3 regions of the Paenibacillus crassostreae genome follow, and region 3 is predicted to be linked to each of the others. Evidence: riboswitches for the same ligand, from Rfam matches in the RefSeq annotation. Region 3 holds a riboswitch; each other region holds the start of a gene.
The links. A riboswitch is a leader RNA that binds a small molecule or an ion and turns the genes downstream of it on or off. The one in region 3 is predicted to bind cyclic di-AMP.

Region 1: another riboswitch for cyclic di-AMP. It lies ahead of LPB68_RS11475 (C40 family peptidase); the one in region 3 lies ahead of LPB68_RS09650 (hypothetical protein).
Region 2: another riboswitch for cyclic di-AMP. It lies ahead of LPB68_RS01835 (3D domain-containing protein); the one in region 3 lies ahead of LPB68_RS09650 (hypothetical protein).

Annotation. Positions count from the first base shown of each region.
Region 1 covers NZ_CP017770.1:2,466,556-2,473,781, forward strand. Annotated here, with positions in the region: gene LPB68_RS11465 (M1 family metallopeptidase) at 1-778, shown strand, start outside; gene LPB68_RS11470 (hypothetical protein) at 786-1,613, shown strand; cyclic di-AMP (ydaO/yuaA leader) riboswitch at 1,823-1,963, shown strand; gene LPB68_RS11475 (C40 family peptidase) at 1,967-2,434, shown strand; cyclic di-AMP (ydaO/yuaA leader) riboswitch at 2,727-2,864, shown strand; gene LPB68_RS11480 (C40 family peptidase) at 2,869-3,339, shown strand; gene LPB68_RS11485 (GNAT family N-acetyltransferase) at 3,430-3,936, shown strand; gene LPB68_RS11490 (c-type cytochrome) at 4,064-4,420, shown strand; gene LPB68_RS11495 (4a-hydroxytetrahydrobiopterin dehydratase) at 4,490-4,825, opposite strand; gene LPB68_RS11500 (hypothetical protein) at 4,932-5,225, opposite strand; gene motA (flagellar motor stator protein MotA) at 5,419-6,219, shown strand; gene LPB68_RS11510 (flagellar motor protein MotB) at 6,203-7,009, shown strand; gene rluF (23S rRNA pseudouridine(2604) synthase RluF) at 7,099-7,226, opposite strand, start outside.
Region 2 covers NZ_CP017770.1:384,832-392,057, forward strand. Annotated here, with positions in the region: gene LPB68_RS01825 (dihydroorotate dehydrogenase electron transfer subunit) at 1-190, opposite strand, end outside; gene LPB68_RS01830 (polysaccharide deacetylase family protein) at 418-1,284, shown strand; gene LPB68_RS01835 (3D domain-containing protein) at 1,323-1,973, opposite strand; cyclic di-AMP (ydaO/yuaA leader) riboswitch at 1,977-2,145, opposite strand; gene LPB68_RS23820 (MmcQ/YjbR family DNA-binding protein) at 2,338-2,691, shown strand; gene LPB68_RS01845 (cysteine hydrolase family protein) at 2,982-3,557, opposite strand; gene LPB68_RS01850 (cysteine hydrolase family protein) at 3,582-4,151, opposite strand; gene LPB68_RS01855 (ABC transporter substrate-binding protein) at 4,185-5,267, opposite strand; gene LPB68_RS01860 (MATE family efflux transporter) at 5,325-6,692, opposite strand; gene LPB68_RS01865 (ABC transporter ATP-binding protein) at 6,692-7,226, opposite strand, start outside.
Region 3 covers NZ_CP017770.1:2,051,401-2,058,626, reverse strand. Annotated here, with positions in the region: gene LPB68_RS09660 (MTH1187 family thiamine-binding protein) at 156-458, shown strand; gene LPB68_RS09655 (hypothetical protein) at 1,117-2,010, shown strand; cyclic di-AMP (ydaO/yuaA leader) riboswitch at 2,375-2,572, shown strand; cyclic di-AMP (ydaO/yuaA leader) riboswitch at 2,657-2,839, shown strand; gene LPB68_RS09650 (hypothetical protein) at 2,964-3,359, shown strand; gene kdpF (K(+)-transporting ATPase subunit F) at 3,513-3,590, shown strand; gene kdpA (potassium-transporting ATPase subunit KdpA) at 3,648-5,327, shown strand; gene kdpB (potassium-transporting ATPase subunit KdpB) at 5,345-7,226, shown strand, end outside.

The sequences.
Region 1 (7,226 bases), 420 kb from region 3:
CCATCAATACTTCTATGGCATGATTGCAAGTAATGAATTTGAAGAGGCATGGTTAGACGAGGGCTTCACTTCTTATGCTGAAGATCAATTAATGGAGCAAGAGTTCGGGATCACTCCGAATCTACCTATCCAGGCTGCGATTATCTCTTCGCCTACAACACTCACACAAGAAGCATGGAAATATGGATCGCAGGATAATTATGCCCAGAATGTTTATTATCGCGGCAAGTTAGTATTAAAGGGGATTGAACGGCAAGTCGGCCAGCAGAAAATGAAAGAAATCATGAACACTTACGCACGGAAATTCCGCTTCGCTCACCCATCAACGCGTGACTTTCAAAAGATTGTTGAACAAGTCACACATAAATCATGGAAACCCTACTTCGAACAATATGTTTATGGAAAACAAATGACAGACTATGCGATCGATACCATTACAGTAGAGAAAATAAGTAAAAGTTCAGAAACACTCTATGAATCCATCGTAACTGTGAACAGACAAGATGGGACCTACCCTAATGTCCCCATTCAATTCACATTCGCAGACGGTCACACTATACAGAAAATGTGGAATGGCGCAGACGACAGCATCCAGTTCAAACTACACTACAAATCACCACTGTCTTGGGCAATCATTGATCCTAAATACACACTTGTATTAGAGAATAAATATATTAACAACTATTTAAAGGCTGGTTTAGAGACTGAAAAAGTCTCCCGCTGGAATATTAGCATCACCAAGCTGCTCGAAATCGGGCTTGGAAGTCTGTCATGGTGAGGTGAAAATGGTGAAGTCGTATATCTCTAATGGCTGGAACAGTCTCAAGAATCAATTCTATGTCGTAATCATTCTATTTCTATACCATCTTCTCTTCAGTTACTTTCTATATCGCTTAGTGAATTCAGCAGTAGTCCCGATACTTCAGCGCTACCCAGATCCACCACCTACTGAATTAAGTCAGATTTTATTCTATGTTGAAGGGCAATTAAGTCTCATGCATAGTCAAACTGTCCACAACTATCTATGGATTCTGCTTGGAATGTTGTTATTTCGTATGATTCTCACACCTTTGATTCATTCAGGTATATTTTATGAACTTCACCAAGAACGAAAAGGTGAAAAAGGCGTGTTCTTTTTCAAAGGCATCCTATTACATTGGAAACCAATCACACTATTCTATTGGTGTGAATCACTACTAGTTCTGCTTCCCGCATATTGGTTGATCCCTAAGCTCTATAGTATTGCCATTAATAGCTTTATCACGCCATCTATATTGGTTCAAGCCATTCCCTTCCTACTGGGATGGGGAATATATCGATATGTCATACATCAGATTATCCTGTATATGCAATTCGGAAAAATCGCTAACACTGATATGATTCCTTCCGCTTTAATTCTCTTTCGACATGCCTTATCCGTTATTGGAATCACGCTAACTTTGGCTTTTTTCAGTTTGTTATCCTTCAGTTTATTTACCGGCATTTCCCTTGTCTGGTCAGGTATCTTTGCTCTTATTCTCCAACAAAGCTACCCTCTAATATCTTGTTCATTTAAGATGTGGCGTATTACCTCTCAATATGATCTGTGGTTTACCAAAATTTACAAAACATAGATCAATCTTCGTCATAACATTTCATAACTCCTTGATATAAGAAGCCCCTGCCCTTTTTACAAAAAAAAGGCAGGGGCTTCTTATCTTTATTATGCGAATGACGTTTGCCAAATTAAAAATCCTCTGTTACAATACTAATTAGTAACAACTTTGTAATCTTTATATCTAATTCTTATCACTAGTTATTAATTATTGTCACTTTTTTATGGTGCATGAAACAGCCGAACTCCTGGGCACCAGGAAGCGGGGGATCCAATATCATGGGTGAATTGATCTCGAATCAGAGTGATCATAGGGGACCTTCAAACCGAATCCTTAAGCTAACCTCGTAGGCATTGGAAGGGGAACAGTCATTGAATAAGAAATTAACCGCAACAGCATTAAGTATGGCTCTTGCTTTAACCATCGGAACAGGTAGCGTTTTTGCCGACTCGTCTTTAGAAAAAGTTGTTGACAGTACCATTGGAGTAAATTACAAGAGTGGGGGAACGACTACAAATGGATTTGATTGTTCCGGCTACACTCGTTATGTCTTCTTGAAGTTAGGTATCACATTACCACATCAATCAGCTTCGCAATACCACATGGGTCAGGAAGTATCCCGTGCTGAGCTAAGAGCTGGAGATCTAGTCTTTTTCAACACTTCAGGAAAAGGTGTATCTCACGTAGGAGTATATGTAGGTAATGGGAAATTCTCGCATTCATCTTCTTCTAAGGGTGTCATCATCACCTCTCTCGGTCAAAGTTACTGGGCCGAACGCTACGTAGGTGCCAAACGAATCATGAGTACTGCGAAATATGAAGCAGCGACTTACAATTAACAATAGACTCATTAGTCATTTAATTTAAACAGTTGAAATTTAAGCAACCCTATATATTGCTTAGAAATACCCGTAAGAGGTATCAGCCTCTTACGGGTATTTTTTTTTCATATAAGAATCAATTTCATCGGAGCGATTCATTCTGTCTGTTAGCGTAATTATGAAATTGATTCAAATAAAGAAAATAACAACAAATTCGAATGAAACAATTGCCAAATTCTCATTCCTCTGATACAATAGTTCCAGTGATTACATAGTAACAACTTTGTAATAAGTATTGTAACTTTTATGTAAATTATATCTGCCGAATTCCCGATACAAAGGGAAGTGGGGGAACCGTCTTGGGTGAATTGATCTTGCATTAGAGGGATCATAGGGAACCTTCAACCGAATCCTTAAGCTAACCTCGCAGGCACCGGAAGGAGTTACTTTTTTTGAAAAAGACATGTTCAGCAGTAGCTTTAGGAATAGCGATTTTATTTACTATTGGGACTGGAAGCGCTTTCGCAGATTCGCAGATGGATAAGGTCATCGCACCAACGATAGGTATTGCCTATCAAGGTGGTGGAGTAACCACTAGTGGCTTCGACTGTTCTGGGTTCACAATGTATATCTATGGAAAGTTAGGTATCGACTTGCCACATCAATCTGGTTCTCAATTTAATATGGGAACAGCCGTTCAGCGTAGTGATCTTAGAGAAGGCGACTTAGTTTTCTTTAATACTTCTGGCAAAGGCATATCGCATGTTGGAATATATGTGGGCAATGGTAAGTTTGCACACTCTTCCTCATCAAAAGGCATCACAATCACTCCTCTCACTGAAAATTACTGGGATGACCGTTACGTTGGAGCTAAGAGAATCATGAGTAATACTACATATGAATCTGTCGCAATCGACAAATAAATGATACCTACAACCAACCTGTGGAAGGGATTTTAAATAATCTCCTCCACAGGTTTTTTCATTTCATCTATCTATCTAACAGAAAGGAGTATGACAATGCCCCTCTCAGAATTTATGATTTCCGTAATGACAGCTGAGCATGCTCGATCGATATCGGCTTGGAACTATCCTGTTCCTTACGACATTTACGGATGGATGCCTTGGGATCAAATGGAGGCGCTAGGTATTGAATTTGGTGACCCTTTGATTCGCGAAGAACAATATGTCTCTGTATTAAATGCTCAAGGAGAACTATGCGGTTTTGCACAATTTTTTCCATTGGTAGGTGTGACTCGCCTCGGGATTAGCCTCTGCCCTGATTTGTGCGGAAATGGGTTGGGTGTCAGTTTTGTACAATCTATCGTCCGAGAAGCTATTCGGCGGAAACCTGAGGATGAAATTGACTTAGAAGTTTTAACTTGGAACAAGCGTGCCATTCGGGTATATCACAAGGCGGGGTTTGAGATTACAGATGATTATGAACGACTAACCCCAGATGGATTACAGCCATTTCACTGTATGGTTTATCAATTATCTGTTGATCGCTATGATAAATAGCACTTTATTGTGCCGTTTATACAATATATAGTGGATTTTTCTTCATTTTTTTGTCACAATGGCTATGATGTATGTATCTATTCCGTTATAATAAAGTCATTAGCTTACATAAGAAAGGAAGAAAAGTATGCAAAAATATATCATGAGTGGTTTCTTCTTCGCCGCATGTGCCTTAGCTATCATACTTATGTTCACACTGCCTGGTAAAAGCGAAGTCGCTAAGGAAGCTAAACCGAGTATGCCCGAAGTTGTATTAGATGCTACTGCTGCTGAAGCGTCAGTAAAGGCCAATTGCATATCTTGCCATGGCGATCAATTGCAAGGCGGAGTTGGCCCTGGCCTACAAAATGCAGGTAGCCATCTCACTCCAGAACAAATTTATAATTTAGTAAGCAAAGGTAAAGGAATCATGCCTGCTTTCAAAGATACACTAGCCGAAGAAGAAGTTGCTAATGTGGCTCAATGGTTAGCTCAAAAGAAATAACATCATTAAGAACGGGTATCTTCTCTATTTAGAAGATACCCGTTCTGCGCTACTTCGCTCAACCCTTATTCACGATTTACTTTTCAAGACTCCACCATTGTTCAGACTCTCACTTATACACATCTTCTCAAATACTTCGTTATACTGTTTGGCTTCCTTGATATCTATTTCCGTTAGATATCCTGCATCCCAAGAAGTGAGCCGAAGAATAACAGTCTTATAATCAATGGTAATCAGAGGATGATGATTAAAGGCCTCAGAGATCGTTGCTACTTTATCAACAAATGAAATCCCCCTCATAAAACTTGAGAAGGTGAATCTCCGTTCTATAAAGCGTTCATTCACTAGGCTCCAACCTGTAAGCTGACTCAAATGCACGTCCACTTCTTCCCTTGTATACGTCACTCTTATGAATCCACCTTTCCATTCCACATGATCAACCAATGTCTCCTATGACCTTTACCCTTTTATTATTATATTCTTTCAGTTAACCTTTCATGCTCAATCTATATTAGATTAATGGCACAAAGGCTAGTTCTGTATCACCTATCAATATATTGATTCGATGATTCTCTCGATCATGAATCACAACCCCACTTCCAACAATGATAGATGGTTCTGTACCGAGTCCAAAAAATAAATCTTCCGCAAGTGCCTCCATTACCTCCAGCTTATCTTCTTTTTGTAACAAAGCCCACTCCTCTTCTTCCATCTCAAAAAATAAATAACTATCTGCAATCCGTTCTACAGCTTCCGTTAATTCCTTAAGAATTTGCCCATAATCACGACCATGTTTTACGCCCATTTTATGATCCTCCATTTCATATGTAACAGAACTTTAATAATTCATTTTATTATACAGGAAATTAGCCCTTAAATAAAAAGCCCTTTCTGACGATAAATACTATAATGCGTCTCTTGTGCGACAGTCCATCTTCACAATTTATATTTGGCGGCATGAAAGGATTCAATTCTATTTCTCATGGATGAGGTGTATAATGCAAATTTCAACAGTTATTGGTTTAGTTTTAGGTCTTATTTCAGTAGTCGTAGGGATGATTCTTAAGGGCGCTCCGATTAGTTCTCTAATGGTGCCTGCTGCATATTTAATTATTATAGGTGGTACCGCCGCAGCAGTCTTCATGGCCTTTCCTATGGAAGAGCTTAAGAGGTTCCCGAAATTAGTGAAAATTGTCTTCTTCAAGCAACAACTAATGGATCGTAAAGAGATGATTACTCTCTTTATGGATTGGGCCTCCATCACAAGACGCGAAGGATTGCTTGCCTTGGAGTCAAAGGTCGAAGAAATCAACGATGATTTCTTGCGTAGCGGTATGCGCATGATCATTGATGGTAATGACCAAGATTTCGTCCGTGATGTATTAATGGAAGATATCAATGCAACCGAGGATCGCCACAAGATTGGTTCACTTATCTTCTCTCAAGCTGGTATGTACGCACCTACACTCGGGGTATTAGGGGCTGTTATAGGTCTTATTGCTGCATTGGGTGATATGTCAGATATGGCTGTACTTGCCCATGCGATTGGTGCGGCTTTTATTGCAACTTTGTTAGGTATATTCACTGGTTATGTTATCTTTCACCCGATTGCTACTAAGCTTAAACGTATCTCTAAAAATGAGATTGAGCTTAGACTAATGATGCTAGAAGGCTTATTATCTATTCAATCTGGCGTGTCTACTATTGCGATCAGCCAGAAACTATCCGTATTCTTAACCCCTTCCGAACGTAAAGTAATGAAGGAAAGGGAGGGTGGTTCAGGTGAGCAAAAAGACTAGACGTCATGAGGAAGAAGAACATGCGGACGAGTCATGGCTTCTCCCATACTCTGACCTAATGACTCTACTTCTAGCTCTCTTTATCGTCCTGTATTCAATGAGCGCTGCAGATGCGGAGAAGTTCGAGGCAATGAGTGACGCATTTAGGGCTGAATTCACTTCAGGTACTGGTATTCTTGATCATACATCAGTTATTCCTAAAGATAACGCTAGCTCAGATCAATCAGCTGAAGAGATAACATCTAAGAAGATGACGAAAGATCAACAAGCATCGCTCATCAAACAAGAACAGATTGACTTAGAGAATTTAAAAGAACAAATAGATCAATATATTCAAAAAAATGGACTCACTGATCAGCTTGATACGAAGCTTAATCAGTCCCAGTTGATGATTACAATTAGCGACACTGCACTTTTCGCTTCAGGTAAGGCTAACGTGAAACCTGAATCTAAACAGTTAGCTACGGCGATATCAGGGATGCTTCAGCAGTTCCCTGACTATGAAATTGTTGTCTCAGGACATACAGACAATATTCCTATCTCCAACAGCGAATATGAGTCTAACTGGGATTTAAGTTCTGATCGAGCATTACAATTCATGAAGATACTATTGACTAACACTAAATTAGATCCTCAGAAATTCACACCTGTTGGATATGGTGAATACCATCCGCTCGTGGATAATAGCACTAATATCAATCGAGCTAAGAACCGTCGTGTAGAAGTATCCCTTATTCGTAAATATCAGGAGAACAATCAGGTCCTTGATGTTACAGCTGCTAAAGAATAAGCGATATTAGAAATCAATATACAAAAAAACGGCAAGCCCAAGGGAATCACCTCGGCTTGCCGTTTTTGTATAAATGATAGAGGAGCTTCTTACTCTAATTTATAGTTAAGCAGGGATCCAAGCTCTTGCCTCTCATCAGGCGTCAGATCCCACCATGTTCCAACCTTATGATTACCTAATTGAACATTCATGATTCGAACACGTTGTAGATCTTTAA
Region 2 (7,226 bases), 1.7 Mb from region 3:
CTACCACTTGGTACAGAAAGTCAATCGAATCTCCTGATATGTTAAATATACTTATCGGGCGAGATAGTATCGGATAATCCCCCCATGCTCTTAGCATATAAAACTGACCCGTTCGACCTCCAGCATGACCTTCAACACTCATTAGATACACTTGATCGGATACTTGTGTATTCGATATTACTTTCCCCATGGAAAATCCCCCAACATTCAGAATTCATTGATTTAAAAATCAATTTCATAATTACGCAAACTTATTTAAGCTGCATAGGCGATTATGAAACTGATTTAAAAATAACATTAGCCACAATATGTTCATGTGACTTATTTCACTTATATTCTTAGGATAATATTATCACAAGGGGGGCATAACAACATTTATGTGCGTCTATACATACAAAAAATTCGGAGGTTGTACACATGTTCAGAATGGCTTTTCTTAAAACATTGTTATTTCTCAGCATATTCAGCTTACTATTTACCACTATAACATTAGAAGTTCAAGCATCCCCACCGTCCAATATGGTAAAAACTGAATATAATTCTGAATCTGTAATCCAATCACAAGATAAATCTTCTAAGTCAAACCTTCAACAAAACTCAAGTAATAAGTTAAAGAAGAAATCTAAAACTACCTTATCTGAACTACATCAGAAATATCCTGGTACTATGGTTCTCAAGGGTCCTAAGAATCAAAGAATCGCTCTCACATTCGACGATGTCCCTGATCCTCGTTTCACACCTGCCATCCTCGACATATTATCTAAATATCATGTACCAGCGACGTTCTTCATTGGTGGAAAACGTGCTAAGGATTACCCAGAGCTTACAAGGAGAATACATCGGGAAGGCCATGCTATCGGGAATCATTCCTATGACCATCCTTTATTCACAAAAATTACTTTAGCCCAATTTCAAAGTCAGATCCTCACAACAGAACAAATCATTTATGATACGGTTGGCGTTAGACCTAGCCTTATTCGTCCACCTTATGGGGAAATTTCGGAAGCTCAGTTGAAATGGGCTAAGCAACAAGGATATAAAATTGTCAATTGGAATGTGGATTCACTCGATTGGAAAGGCATTGGTAAAGAAGAAGTGAAGAAAAATGTGCTGTCACATGTAGGACCTGGTTCAATTATTCTCTTTCATGCAGGTGGTGGAATTGGTTCGGATCTAACAGGTACGATTCAAGCTCTACCTGTTATTATTGAGACTTTACGAAATAAAGGATACACTTTTGTAACTGTCCCCATGCTCATTCAAACTTCTGAAACCAAAAAATAGATAGAGATATACTCTATCTATCCGAATGAATGATTTAATTAGTCAATGAAATACAATTCGATATCTTGATAACCGAATACTCGAACACTCTGCTGACTTCCTGGAATAAATATATCAATACGGTTGCCTTTTATTGCAGATCCTGCATCACTTGCTGTTGCAACAAATGCATCTTTAGGAAGACCATTGTGACTATGTCCAGTAACCAGCACTTTTGTACCGAAAGGAATAATACTTGGGTCTACAGCAATGGTTCCTAACTCAAGCGAATTTCCGAAATAATCAACAGCACCCCATTTACCATTCTCACTAGCAGCAGCAGAATATGCCGTTGCTTTAACTTTTAGTGTTTTGGAATAGTTAAATGTTTTTCCCCATGCTTCTATCTCTTTTTTGTTTGATGACGTTGTTAATATGGAAGCTGTGTTAGTCAGAGATGCAGCCTTAACCACATTGCCCGAAGTTGGAATGTTCAGTTTGATACCTGCATAGATATTGTCAGCTTTTGTTTTGGGATTAGCTTTCATTAACTTGTCCATGTTCACAGCATATTGTTGTGAAAGCTTGTAATATGTATCCCCTTCTTTAGCCACATGAAGTGATGAAGCATGAAGTGGTGTACTTTGCACCACCATTGCCATACCTACAGCTGCTAGTACAAATTTCATTTTCTTAAAATGGATTTTCATTGCTCCTCCTTATAATAACGCCTGCGAAGTTAGCTGTCGGATTCGGATTGGGAGTCAACCCTACACATGTTAAATGCGATTCACCCCTAGTTGTAAAGAACTTACACATTCTTGTACAAACTTAATTACATCCTCCACACTTTCTGTCTGAAAGTCTCGGCACAATTAATATATCACAATTTTGTAACCTTTTATTATGTAATGTTTTCCACTATGCTCTTCCGAAAGATAAGAAATAGAGGTTCAAGAATCAATTTCATAATTACGCAAATCGATTTAGATGCATCAATGTAATATACACTTCTTCGTCCCTTATTGCCTATAAGAGTGTCTCTTTATTTAATAACTATTTCTTAAATCCAAAATGTTTGCATTAATTTCCAACCAAAATAACCAACTAAAAATCAGTTTGAAATGTGATCCATTCATGGCGGAAAGTTTACGACAACAATACGCTTCGATTTCTCCGGGATATCACTTGAACAAAAACCACTGGAACACAATCTTGATCGATGGTACTCTTTCAGAACTAGAATTATGTAAAATGATTGACCACTCTTACGAATTGGTTTTTAAAGGGTTGAGAAAGTCGGAGAAAGATGTAGTGAACCCAAGCGCAATCATGGATGTTTTACTTTTTGACTTCGGGTTTGGTACGATCCGATTTTATCTAAACTCTGTTCCGACGCACCTTATCATTCTCTTACTGAAATTCTAGCATCTGGACAACTCCTTAAGCGAGCATGTCCGTATATGGAAATCATTTGAGTTGTAAAAAAAAGGATCATACTGTAAGGTTAATACCTTTAGGATGACCCTTTTTTTGCACTTTTTGTTAATTAATTGATTCATGACCCCGGATCCGCCCAATATACGTGTGGCACTCGGCACAATCTACTAAAACCTCATAATTGATGCTTAATCCAGCCTCACTGCTTCACCTTTTCTCAAATCAATTTCATATTCCCCCTCTGGTTAAGGAAATTCTGTTGTCGTATACAACAACTCTTATTTATCCCAATTTAACGCAAGAACTTGCTCCGTAGTCATATTAGCACCTGTTTGTAAATACTCCATATTTTTTAACGCCATTTTATGAGCCTGCTGACTAGAGCCAATCACTGAATCAGAAACGACATTAAAATAATAGTCATGTTGATGAGCATCTACTGCTGTAAAACGTACACATACATCTGTTAAGCCACCAATTAAAAATACTCTCTTAATTCCCTTACAACGCAATAACAGATCCAAATCTGTTCCTATAAAAGCACTGTATCGACGCTTCGTTATAATATATTCTCCTTCTATTGGTGCTGTTGATGGATGAAATTCCTCCGCTGAAGTACCTTCCAAGCAATGGATTTTTTCTACACCATCTAATTCACGGCCAAAGTCACTCAAATCTGCACGATGCAGCTCTCTTACTTGAATAATAGGTAGCTCTAATTCACGAAAGTGCTTTATAATTTTCGGTGAATTTAGCATGCATGTTCCGCCTTCCATAACAGGAATAGCATCACTTTCCATATCGTTTTGAATATCAATAACAAGTAACGCACTATTTTCTAATATATTTCTCATAGTTCTAACTCCTTTCAAGATAGATTAATTGAATAAATTCTCTACTGAAATAACCGAGCCTGTTTGAAAATACTCAATATTATCTAGAGCAGCTTGTGCAACTTCGTCACTACTTGGCGTGCCACACGCTTCCTTAAATACATGAACATGATAATTAAATTGATGAGCATCTACTGCTGTATAATGCACACAAATATCAGTCATTCCACCAATAATGAAAAGATGATCTGCCTTCAAACCACGTAATAATATTTCTAAATCCGTTCCAAAAAAGGCACTATAACGGCGTTTTTCTATTGTATATTCACCCTCGATTGGACCTGTAGGCTCATAATAAGTAGCTTCAGGTGTTCCTTCGACACAATGAATATTTTCAGCACCTTCAAGTTCGCGACCAAAATCAATAAGATCTTTTCGATGAATTTCTAATATATGAACAATTGGAACATCGCCACGCTCACGGAAATAATTTGTCACCCGCTCAGCATTTTTCAAATAGTTCATTCTTTTTTCTGGAATATCACGTTTTTTATTTGGATCTGAGTTTTGAATATCAACAATAATTAGTGCGCTATGCTTAGGAATTTCAATCATATCTGATTCCTCCAATATTTATTTTTCGAATACTTACCATAAAAATTCGTCTGTAATTAATAAGCTATAGTCATATGTGGTTGAAAGTGTTCCAATTTCCAAATAGAAATCTAGTACATCTTTCATCGTTTCAAAAATCCAACCGTTTTCACCCATACCCACTTTATTATCTTCATGTGTGTATAAATAGAAGGTAGGATACATTTCAATAACCTCTTCTTTCGACACCTGTAAATCGTCAGCCGCTAATTCAGCAGCACTCTCAAGATCAGTTGAAATAAATTGTGTTGCATCTTCTATCGACTTCAATACACCTGTAACCCACTCAGGTTTTTCAGCAGCTGTATCTGCTCTTACAACCACAACATCAAGAATCGTATTTGTTAGTGTTGTCGTATCGATAATAATTTTTCCATTACGAGATTTAACACCTTCAGATAAATATGGCTCAAACGTAACCGCTGCATCGATGCTACCTGCTACAAACGCAGATCCTGCTTTACTTGGTCCCATGTCTACCATTTTGATATCATCAATAGTCATGCCTTCTGTTTCTAACGCTTTTGCTAACATATAGTGGGTAACCTCACCAAACGAAGCACCTATCGTTTTACCTTTCAAATCAGCAACCGTTTCATTTTCACTATCTGTTACGATACCATCACCACCTGTTGATCCATTATGCAAATAAACAATTTTCGGTAATGAATTAATATCCGTTCCTTCTTCAATTAATGTACCAATGCTAACCATGTAGCTTTGTAGAGTCATAAAAGCTACATCAGTATCTCGAGTCATTAAACCCATCAGCGGTGAAGCAGCACCCATTGCATCAATTTGCAAGTTAACACCGTTTGCCAAATCATATTCCTTGTCCTTTAGAGCATAAATATTAAATCCTCCAATAAATGGATAATACGTGGTTTTTACAGAGACTGGTTCTTTCACTTCAGGTGCTGGAGCAGGTGTAGCATTTCCTCCAGAGGCTGTAACCTCTACAGATGCGTTAGTTGAAGAATTCGATGACTTCGTGCCCTCTCCGCAGGCTACAATTACTGAACACATCATTACTACCGCTAAAAACTGAGTCCCTAACTTCATCCACTTTGTACTCATATCCATCTCTTCCTCTCTCTTTTCCAATTTTATTGATAAAAATCTCATCTATCTATATCAAATGAGATTATGAATCCACTTCCTGCCTCGTATCCTCCACTGAATGAGTAAAAACTTACATATATCATCAATAACAACAAATAAGTATACAATCTCAATTCCAAAGTCTAAGAAGTAGCCAAATAGAAAGGTTAATGGAATAGATACACACCATAGAGAAAAATTATCAATAATCATGCACATGAAAGTATCTCCACCAGCTCTTAACGTACCCATGATATGAATGAAATTCATACCTTTAAGTGGCAAAATAAATGCTAAATATATCATAATCGTGATAATCGCATCTTTAACATCAGTTGAAATTCCTTGATAGAGAGTTAAATAAAGTGGTGTACCGATTAAAAGCATAAAACTTATTCCAATTCCACCCACTCCTGTATACAAGCCCATTTTTTTCGCTAATTCAGGTGCTTCATCTCGTTTACCCTCACCGATAGCTTGTCCAAGTATGATCGCACCTGCATGACCAGCTCCAATAAAGAACGAAATCAGCAGTTGTTCTAAAACCTTTGCAATTCCTACAGCAGCACCGATCGTGTAGCCCATTTTGTAAAAGACGATGCTGTACAAAGCAATACCGATGCTCCAAAAGGCTTCATTAATAATGACTGGTAATGAGGTTTTAAAGAAGGTTTTCAAAAATGAGCGATTGATTCCTAATAAATCCGTTAGTAAGGGTGCATAATCCGAAAATTTACGATATAAGAACCAAACAAACAAAATCATTTCAATAAATTTAGTAATAACAATACTTACAGCTGCACCATATATACCAAGCTCAGGAAACCCAAAATTACCAAAAATTAAGCTTGTACTTAATCCAACATTGATAAAAATACCCATAATAGTGATCTTAAGTGGTAATTTTGCTTGTCCAATATTACGAAACACCATTGAGACTGCTAGAGTAATACCTGTTGGAATATAGCTGATACATACGATTTTCAAATAATTCGATGCAAGTTCTATTAACTCTTTTTCCGTTGAAAATATTTGTAAAATTGAAGCTGGAAAAGCTAAACTAACTACTGAAAACAAGATACTTACAGCTATAATTAAGATAAATCCAAGAGCGATCGAGACTTTTAATTGCTTATGATCACCTTTCCCAAAATACTGAGCTAAAAATATGGTCGCTCCACTTACGATACCAACAATGATTAAGTTAAGAATAAAGAAAATTTGACCCGCTAAACTCGTAGCAGAAACCTCTAAATCCCCTAGCTGACCAACCATTAGTGAAGCAATTGTATGTGTGACATTCATAACCATACTTTGTAGCCCAATTGGCAAAGCTAATAATACAAATGTTTTAAGAAATGGCTTGTCCTCACGAAATGATTGAAATAATGTATTAATCATTATTCATTTATTCCAAAGTCATTCGAATGAAGCATGCTATGAATATACTTTCGTATTTGAATAAACTCTTGCGTATCCTTAATTTCTAGATCGCGAAGCTGTGGTAAATCTATTGGTATATTTGCGATTACTCTGCCTGGACGCGCACTCATCACATATACTCTTTGTGATAAAAATACCGCTTCTTCTATATCGTGAGTTATAAATATGACGGTATGTTTCTCTTTCTCCCATAATTCTCTGAGTTGAAGCTGCATATTGCCTTTAGTATCTGAATCTAATGCACCAAACGGTTCATCCATTAACAAGACCTCAGGATTATTGGCTAACGCACGAGCAATCGCAACACGTTGTTTCATCCCACCTGATAACTCTTTTGGTAGACGATTGCGAAAATCTTTTAGCCCTACTAATTCCAAATACTTCTCAACTATTGAATCAGCTTCTGACTTTGGCATTTTTTTAAGTTTTAATCCAAATCGGATATTTTTTTCTACTGTTAACCACGGAAATAGCGTATAGGCTTGAAACACC
Region 3 (7,226 bases):
ATCACAAAACTAAGTTTATGCTTCCGAAGTAGTTTTGGAGAAGCTCAATCAAGAAGTAATTTCATTATCAAAACTTAAGAATATGCTTTCGAAGTAGTTTTGAAGAAGCTGATTCAAGAAGTAATTTCATTATCAAAACTTTTAGGAGGTGTCATATGGCTATTGCAGAAGTAACCGTCATTCCGATCGGAACGCAGACGACAAGTCTAAGTGCTTACGTAGCAGATATGCAACGAGTTCTGAAAGAACAAGAAGGCATAACATATCAGTTAACATCGATGAGTACCATTATAGAAGGTCCCCTTGGTATGGTGTGGAAAGCTATTGCTGCTTTGCATGAATCTCCATTTAGTTCAGGAGCAGAACGAGTATCGACTTCTGTTAAACTAGATGATCGTCGGGATAAGTTGTCATCCAGTGCACAGAAGATACAGTCTGTTCAAGATCGATTAAAGTAATCCCAATCTACCAGGTAATGCGTAGGTCGGGGGTTCAATTTCTTTCATCAGCATCTTTCGTTAGTTTTTCCCGTACTATCAACGTTTGTCACTCGTTGAATGTAGCGGATAGGCTAACGTAATTCCTACACTTTCCTAGCACTAAATTATATGAACGTCAGCGTATAATCTCGGTAAATATGAAGCTTCCTACGGTAATATAGTAGGAGTTTTTTTGTTATGTCGAACGATCAGCGTAAGGGTAAAACGGTTATGCGCAAATTGACCGCCGAGTAACGCAGTAAGGTAGTTATTTCTTTCGGATTAGATCAGGCGTTTGATCTGTTTTATCCTTGTTGATGAAAATCGTCCAAGCACCAATGATGATTTTCCGTGGCTAGAAGAGAAAACCACATAACGGTTTGCCGCTTTAAATGATTTATTACAAATCAAAGGATATCAGGAATATAACTTAATACCACTAAGCAAGTTTTTAGCTTTTCTCAGGATTAATCAGCGTTTTTTCTGCTTCGAAAGATGATCTTACCCCGACTTAAGTCCAGTAGAATATTAGCCTGCGGATGGAGTGTTAATGATTTCCTCTTGTTGTATACTAACATCTATACGTTACCATCAGAAATATCAAAAAATAGTTGTCATAATGGAGGAGTTCCTTAGTATGCACAGAAAACCTAAGTTTTTAAAAGTGATGATAGTAACAGTCGTTTCGCTGGTGATATTGGCTGGATGTACTAATGAGACTGATGAAATGTTCAAGACGGGCATCGGAGAAGTGACAGAAGCCATCGGGGATACAGCTCAGAATATCAGCTCAGATTGGAGTGCGGAATTGAAGAAAGATGGGTTGCAAAAAGAGATATCACTCACACAAGAGGTAGGCTCTGCATCGACCCTGAATATGGATAATGCGGTAGGAAATATTGAAGTTATAGCAGCTACAGATGATAACCTTATCGTGAACGCAACACTCTCATTTCCGAAATCATCATTACGTGAAGCAAAATACCAAGAAATCCTGGATCAAGCTGAAGTCTCGGTCGTGGTACAAGGGGATCAATTGAAGATTGTTACACATCCCCAAGGTAACTCCAAGAAATCTTTGTGGACATGGGCAGAGGATAAATACGGATTCTCAGAGTTCAGCATTGATTATAAGGTAGAGTTACCGGACTCGGTGAATCAATTCGATCTCACAAATAATGTGGGTGAATTGACACTTCGGAATCTAAAAGGGAACTATGATGTTGTAAGTGATGTGGGCACGATCAATATTGAGGGTGCACAGATTCAAGGGGAATCCACTGTACAATCAGATGTCGGTCGAATTCAACTCGGGATTGAACAGATGGAAAGTGATAGCAGTCTCAAGGTGAATACGGAAGTTGGTGGGATTACTACTACACTAGCTGGAACTCTTCAATGTAGCTTGAATGTTGAAAGTGATCTCGGACAAATTACAGGAGTTAATAAAGGTAAAAGCGACATCAATGGAGGTGGGCCATTATTATCGCTCACTTCAGCTGTGGGCTCCATCGCAGTAGAGCGTCCTTAAGTCATCTACGAAAATAAGAACAATTAATTTATGAAATTTTAAGCTTTCTATCATCTCAATTTAAGCGAGAATATATATTCTAAAAGTACCCCCTTTTAGAATATATATTGACACAAGGTTCCGCCGGTTAGTTAACTGGCGGGGCCTATTTTGTTTATAGGGGTAAATCCCAAGAATCATCATAATAATCCAAAAATGAGATATAGAGAGCATGAACAAGCAGGAAGGAGAGAAATATCATTGTAAGCGCCATTATTAACCTGAATGATTGAAATTTCCTTTTAAGAAGGCCTCGAGTCACCTTTACACTAATTTGGGGCGGGTGTATGATTCATATCGAAATACAAATTGTTATTATTTTCAATTCTTAGTTTTGCTGAGTCCCTACCTTTAAGGTGGGGAACGGGGGAACCAAACGTAGCAACCTTTTTTCGGTGTGAGAGTCGAAATTAGGAAGCTACAGGGGTGAATCCTAGATAAGGCTATTAAGCCTTATCTAGGTAGAGCGACTCTCACCGCTCGAATCCGACAGCTAACCTCGTAAGCTTAAGTTTGAGAGAGGAATGATGAATCTTGTGATCGAAACTATCGATCGAAGGGCGCTCAAGCTGCTCTGCGGTTATTAATTGTGATGGATGTTGAAAGAATGTCTTGAACGCTGAATTCTGTGAAATTCAGAAACGGGGGAACCAATCGGAGATGTCTGCTGCGTAAACGCCGGATGTTTCCATGGGGTGAATTTTTCGGCTATTGTATTTCAAAGCCGGGAATAGGGCGACTCTCTCGCCCGAATCCGACAGCTAACCTCGTAAGCGTACAGGGAGAGGCAGCAAACCGCCTTCTGGCTGGTTCGTGGATTTATTTTGTCATGGACTAACAAAGAAGCTCTGGGAAAGCTACTTTTTCGCTGAGCTTCTTTTTTGTTGTCTTTAAACGTATAGGAGGACCTAATAATGGAAGATGATGTCATTTTGGTTATCGCTCCTAATGAGGACGGACGGAAATTCGTAAACCAATTAATTTATAATAAAAAGTCATTTGCGGTGCTGACTAACAGCCGTACAGAAGAACTGGATTACCTAGAAATGGGTGCAAAACATGTTGTTAGAATCGATACTTATATGACTAAAAAGTGGATTGTACCACATGTGGCAGTGGGAAGGATTTATATTTTCGAAAGTAGTCTTAACTTAAGTTGTAGATATCTTCAAATATGTCGTCCATGGACGACGCGTGAGATATACATTATAACCCGATACTCTAGCCCTCGAGGGGTCTATCGAGGAATGGGTGCAGATCATGTCATTTATACGAAAAATGGAGACGTTGGATTTCTCCTTGAGAAATAAGCTCAGGATGAATCATCAAAAATCTACTTGAGAGAGGGGCATTCCCATAATGATGGATGTCTATATGGTCATCACGTTAATTGTTGGATTTGGATTATTGTTATTGTTCACACATTGGTGCGGAACGTTGGTAGATAGAGGGGGCGGGGAACAATGATCGTTGTACTTGCATTGACCTTAGTCATCTTCATTTACCTGATATATGCGTTAATCAATCCAGAGAAATTCTAGGATTGCCATAATATTGTGAACTAACAGAAAATTCATCTCTATAGGAGGATATAAAGCATGGACTTACTGCAAATAGGAATTGTGATTGTCGTACTACTGTTGCTGGTGAAGCCACTCGGTACTTATATGTTTCATGTATTCTCCAATGAACCTAACCGAACGGATAAGGTTTTCGGTTCAACGGAAAATGTCATCTACAAGCTGATCGGATTAAGAAATCGTAATAGTATGAATTGGAAGAAGTACGTACTGAGTTTTATTGCTACGAATGCGGTGTTAATCGTTATTAGTTACGTACTCCTACGTCTTCAAGGATTACTGCCAGGAAATCCGAGTGGGAACGAGAATATGGAGGCTTCACTCGCCTTTAATACGATCATCAGTTTTATGACAAATACCAATCTACAGCATTATAGCGGCGAGAGTGGATTGACGTATTTAACCCAAATGGCATTTGTTACGATGATGATGTTCACATCGGCAGCATCAGGTTTAGCGATTGCGGTTGCATTTATTCGTGGGATTACTCGACGCGGTGAAGGATTAGGTAACTTCTTTCAGGATTTTACCAAAGCTATTATTCGTATCTTCATACCACTAGCTTTTATCGTTACGATCGTATTAGTTGGTTTAAAAGTACCCCAAACGTTCGACCCAACGGCTACAGTAACAACGTTTGAAGGTGTTGAGCAACAGATAACGATGGGTCCTATCGCTTCGTTGGAATCCATTAAACATCTCGGAACGAATGGTGGTGGATTCTTTGGAGCCAACTCGTCACATCCATTTGAGAATCCAAGTCCATTAACCAATGTTATCGAAATATTAAGTATGTGGATGTTAGCAGCCTCACTACCTTATATGTTTGGTCTGTTTGCTAAAAACAAGAAGCAAGGATGGGTCATATTCTCAAGCATGATGATTCTGTTCTTGATATTCCTAAGTATTAGTTATACGTCAGAGAAAGCTGGCAACCCGGCAATCAATTCGTTAGGTATTGAATCTTCTCAAGGTAGTATGGAAGGCAAAGAAGTTCGATTCGGTATAGCACAATCGACTCTATTCTCTACTGTTACGACGGCTGCGACAACGGGATCAGTCAACAATATGCATGATACATTAACGCCTCTTGGAGGAATGGCAGCACTTGGTGAAATGATGCTGAATGTCGTCTTTGGAGGTAAAGGTGTCGGACTGGTTAACATGTTGATGTACGCCATACTAGGTGTCTTTATTTGCGGACTTATGGTTGGACGAACGCCAGAGTTCTTAGGACGGAAGATCGAGGCCAGGGAAATGAAGCTGATTGCACTCGTTATTCTGGTGCATCCATTTATCATCTTAGTGCCTACGGCGCTCTCATTTATAACCTCTTCGGGCTATGATTCATTAAGTAATCCGGGATTCCATGGTTTAACCCAGTCCTTATATGAATACACTTCATCTGCCGCTAACAACGGATCCGGTTTTGAAGGACTAGGAGATAATACGATATTCTGGAACGTTTCAACAGGACTCGTAATGTTCTTTGGACGTTACATGTCGATTATCGCTATGCTTGCAGTAGCAGGTTCACTTAGTGCTAAGAACCCCGTAGGTGAAACAATCGGTACATTTCGTACAGATAACAAGCTATTTATTGGAATATTGATCAGTGTTGTCTTATTGATCGGCGCGTTAACGTTCCTTCCGGTCATTGTTTTAGGCCCTGTGGCCGAATTTTTAACACTCCATTAGAACGAGGTGCTTGAACGATGAATAATAAACGCCAGAGCATGTTCAATGGTGAAATAGCCAAACATGCTGTTAAAGAAAGCTTTATAAAATTGAATCCGATGTTTATGATGAAGAATCCTGTCATGTTTATAGTTGAAGTAGGGACATTTGTTGTACTTATGATGGTACTATTTCCAAAGTACTTCGGAACTGAAGATCAGATAGGATTTAATATTAGTGTCTTCTTAATTCTGTTATTTACGGTCTTGTTCGCGAACTTCGCTGAAGCATTGGCAGAAGGACGTGGGAAGGCACAAGCGGATTCCTTGAAAAAAGGAAAGAGAGAGATTCAAGCCAATAAACGAATAGGCTCCGAGATTAAAGTTATTAACTCTACGGAGTTACGTAAAGGCGATGTCGTGATTGTCTCAAGTGGTGAGATGATCCCTGGTGACGGTGAGGTCATTGAAGGATTGGCATCTGTGGACGAATCGGCTATAACCGGTGAATCAGCTCCTGTGATCAAGGAAGCAGGAGGAGACTTCAACTCTGTTACGGGCGGTACACGGGTAGTCAGTGACGTCATTACAGTGCGAATTACTGCCGATCCAGGTGAGTCTTTTATTGATAAAATGATCTCACTCGTAGAAGGTGCACAGCGTCAGAAGACACCGAATGAAATAGCACTTAATACATTGCTTACTTGCTTGACATTGATATTTCTAATTGTTGTTGTAACCTTAGCTCCTATTGCTAATTATTTCGATATTGATCTACCGATTCCAGTTCTTATCTCATTGTTAGTGTGTCTAATACCAACAACCATTGGTGGGTTATTGTCCGCCATAGGTATTGCTGGTATGGACCGTGTGACGCAATTCAACGTGTTAGCGATGTCGGGTAAAGCCGTCGAGGCTTCTGGTGATATCAACACAATGATTCTGGATAAGACAGGAACCATAACCTATGGTAACCGTATGGCAAGTGAATTTATACCTGTAGGTAAAATGACTAAGAAAGAGTTAGGTTATTGGGCAGCGATCAGTTCCTTGAAGGATGAGACTCCTGAAGGGCGTTCAGTCCTTGAACTCATGAGGAAGCTTGATTATTTCGTAGAAGACCAACTTGCAGTAGGTGGCGAATTCGTTGAATTCAAAGCACAGACGCGTATGAGTGGTATTGATCTCAAAGATGGACGCCATGTACGTAAAGGAGCCGTTGACTCTGTAAGGAAGTGGGTTGAATCTCAAGGAGGACTCATTCCTGCAGATTTGGAAGATAAGGCGAATGTCATCTCTTCGGATGGAGGTACACCTCTTGCGGTGGCAGTAGACGGAATTATTTATGGATTGATTTATTTGAAGGATACCGTAAAACCGGGTATGAAAGAGCGATTCGACCAATTAAGACAGATGGGGATCAAGACCATCATGTGTACAGGGGATAACCCGTTAACTGCAGCGACCATTGCCCGTGAAGCAGGCGTAGATAGTTTTATAGCGGAGAGTACACCCGAGGATAAAATTGCAGTCATCCGTCGTGAGCAAAGTGAAGGTAAGCTAGTCGCTATGACTGGTGATGGTACGAACGATGCTCCCGCACTCGCTCAAGCCGACGTAGGCTTAGCGATGAATAGTGGAACAACGGCTGCGAAGGAAGCCTCTAATATGGTCGATCTGGACTCCGATCCTTCCAAAATTATTGAAGTTGTCGCTATAGGTAAACAGCTATTGATGACACGAGGTGCTTTAACGACCTTCAGTATTGCGAATGATGTAGCTAAATATTTTGCTATTATCCCAGCGATGTTTATGGTCGCTATTCCAGAAATGAATGGGCTTAATGTGATGAGTCTAGGTTCACCGCTCTCGGCAATACTCTCAGCGCTCATCTTTAATGCTGTGATTATTCCACTGCTCA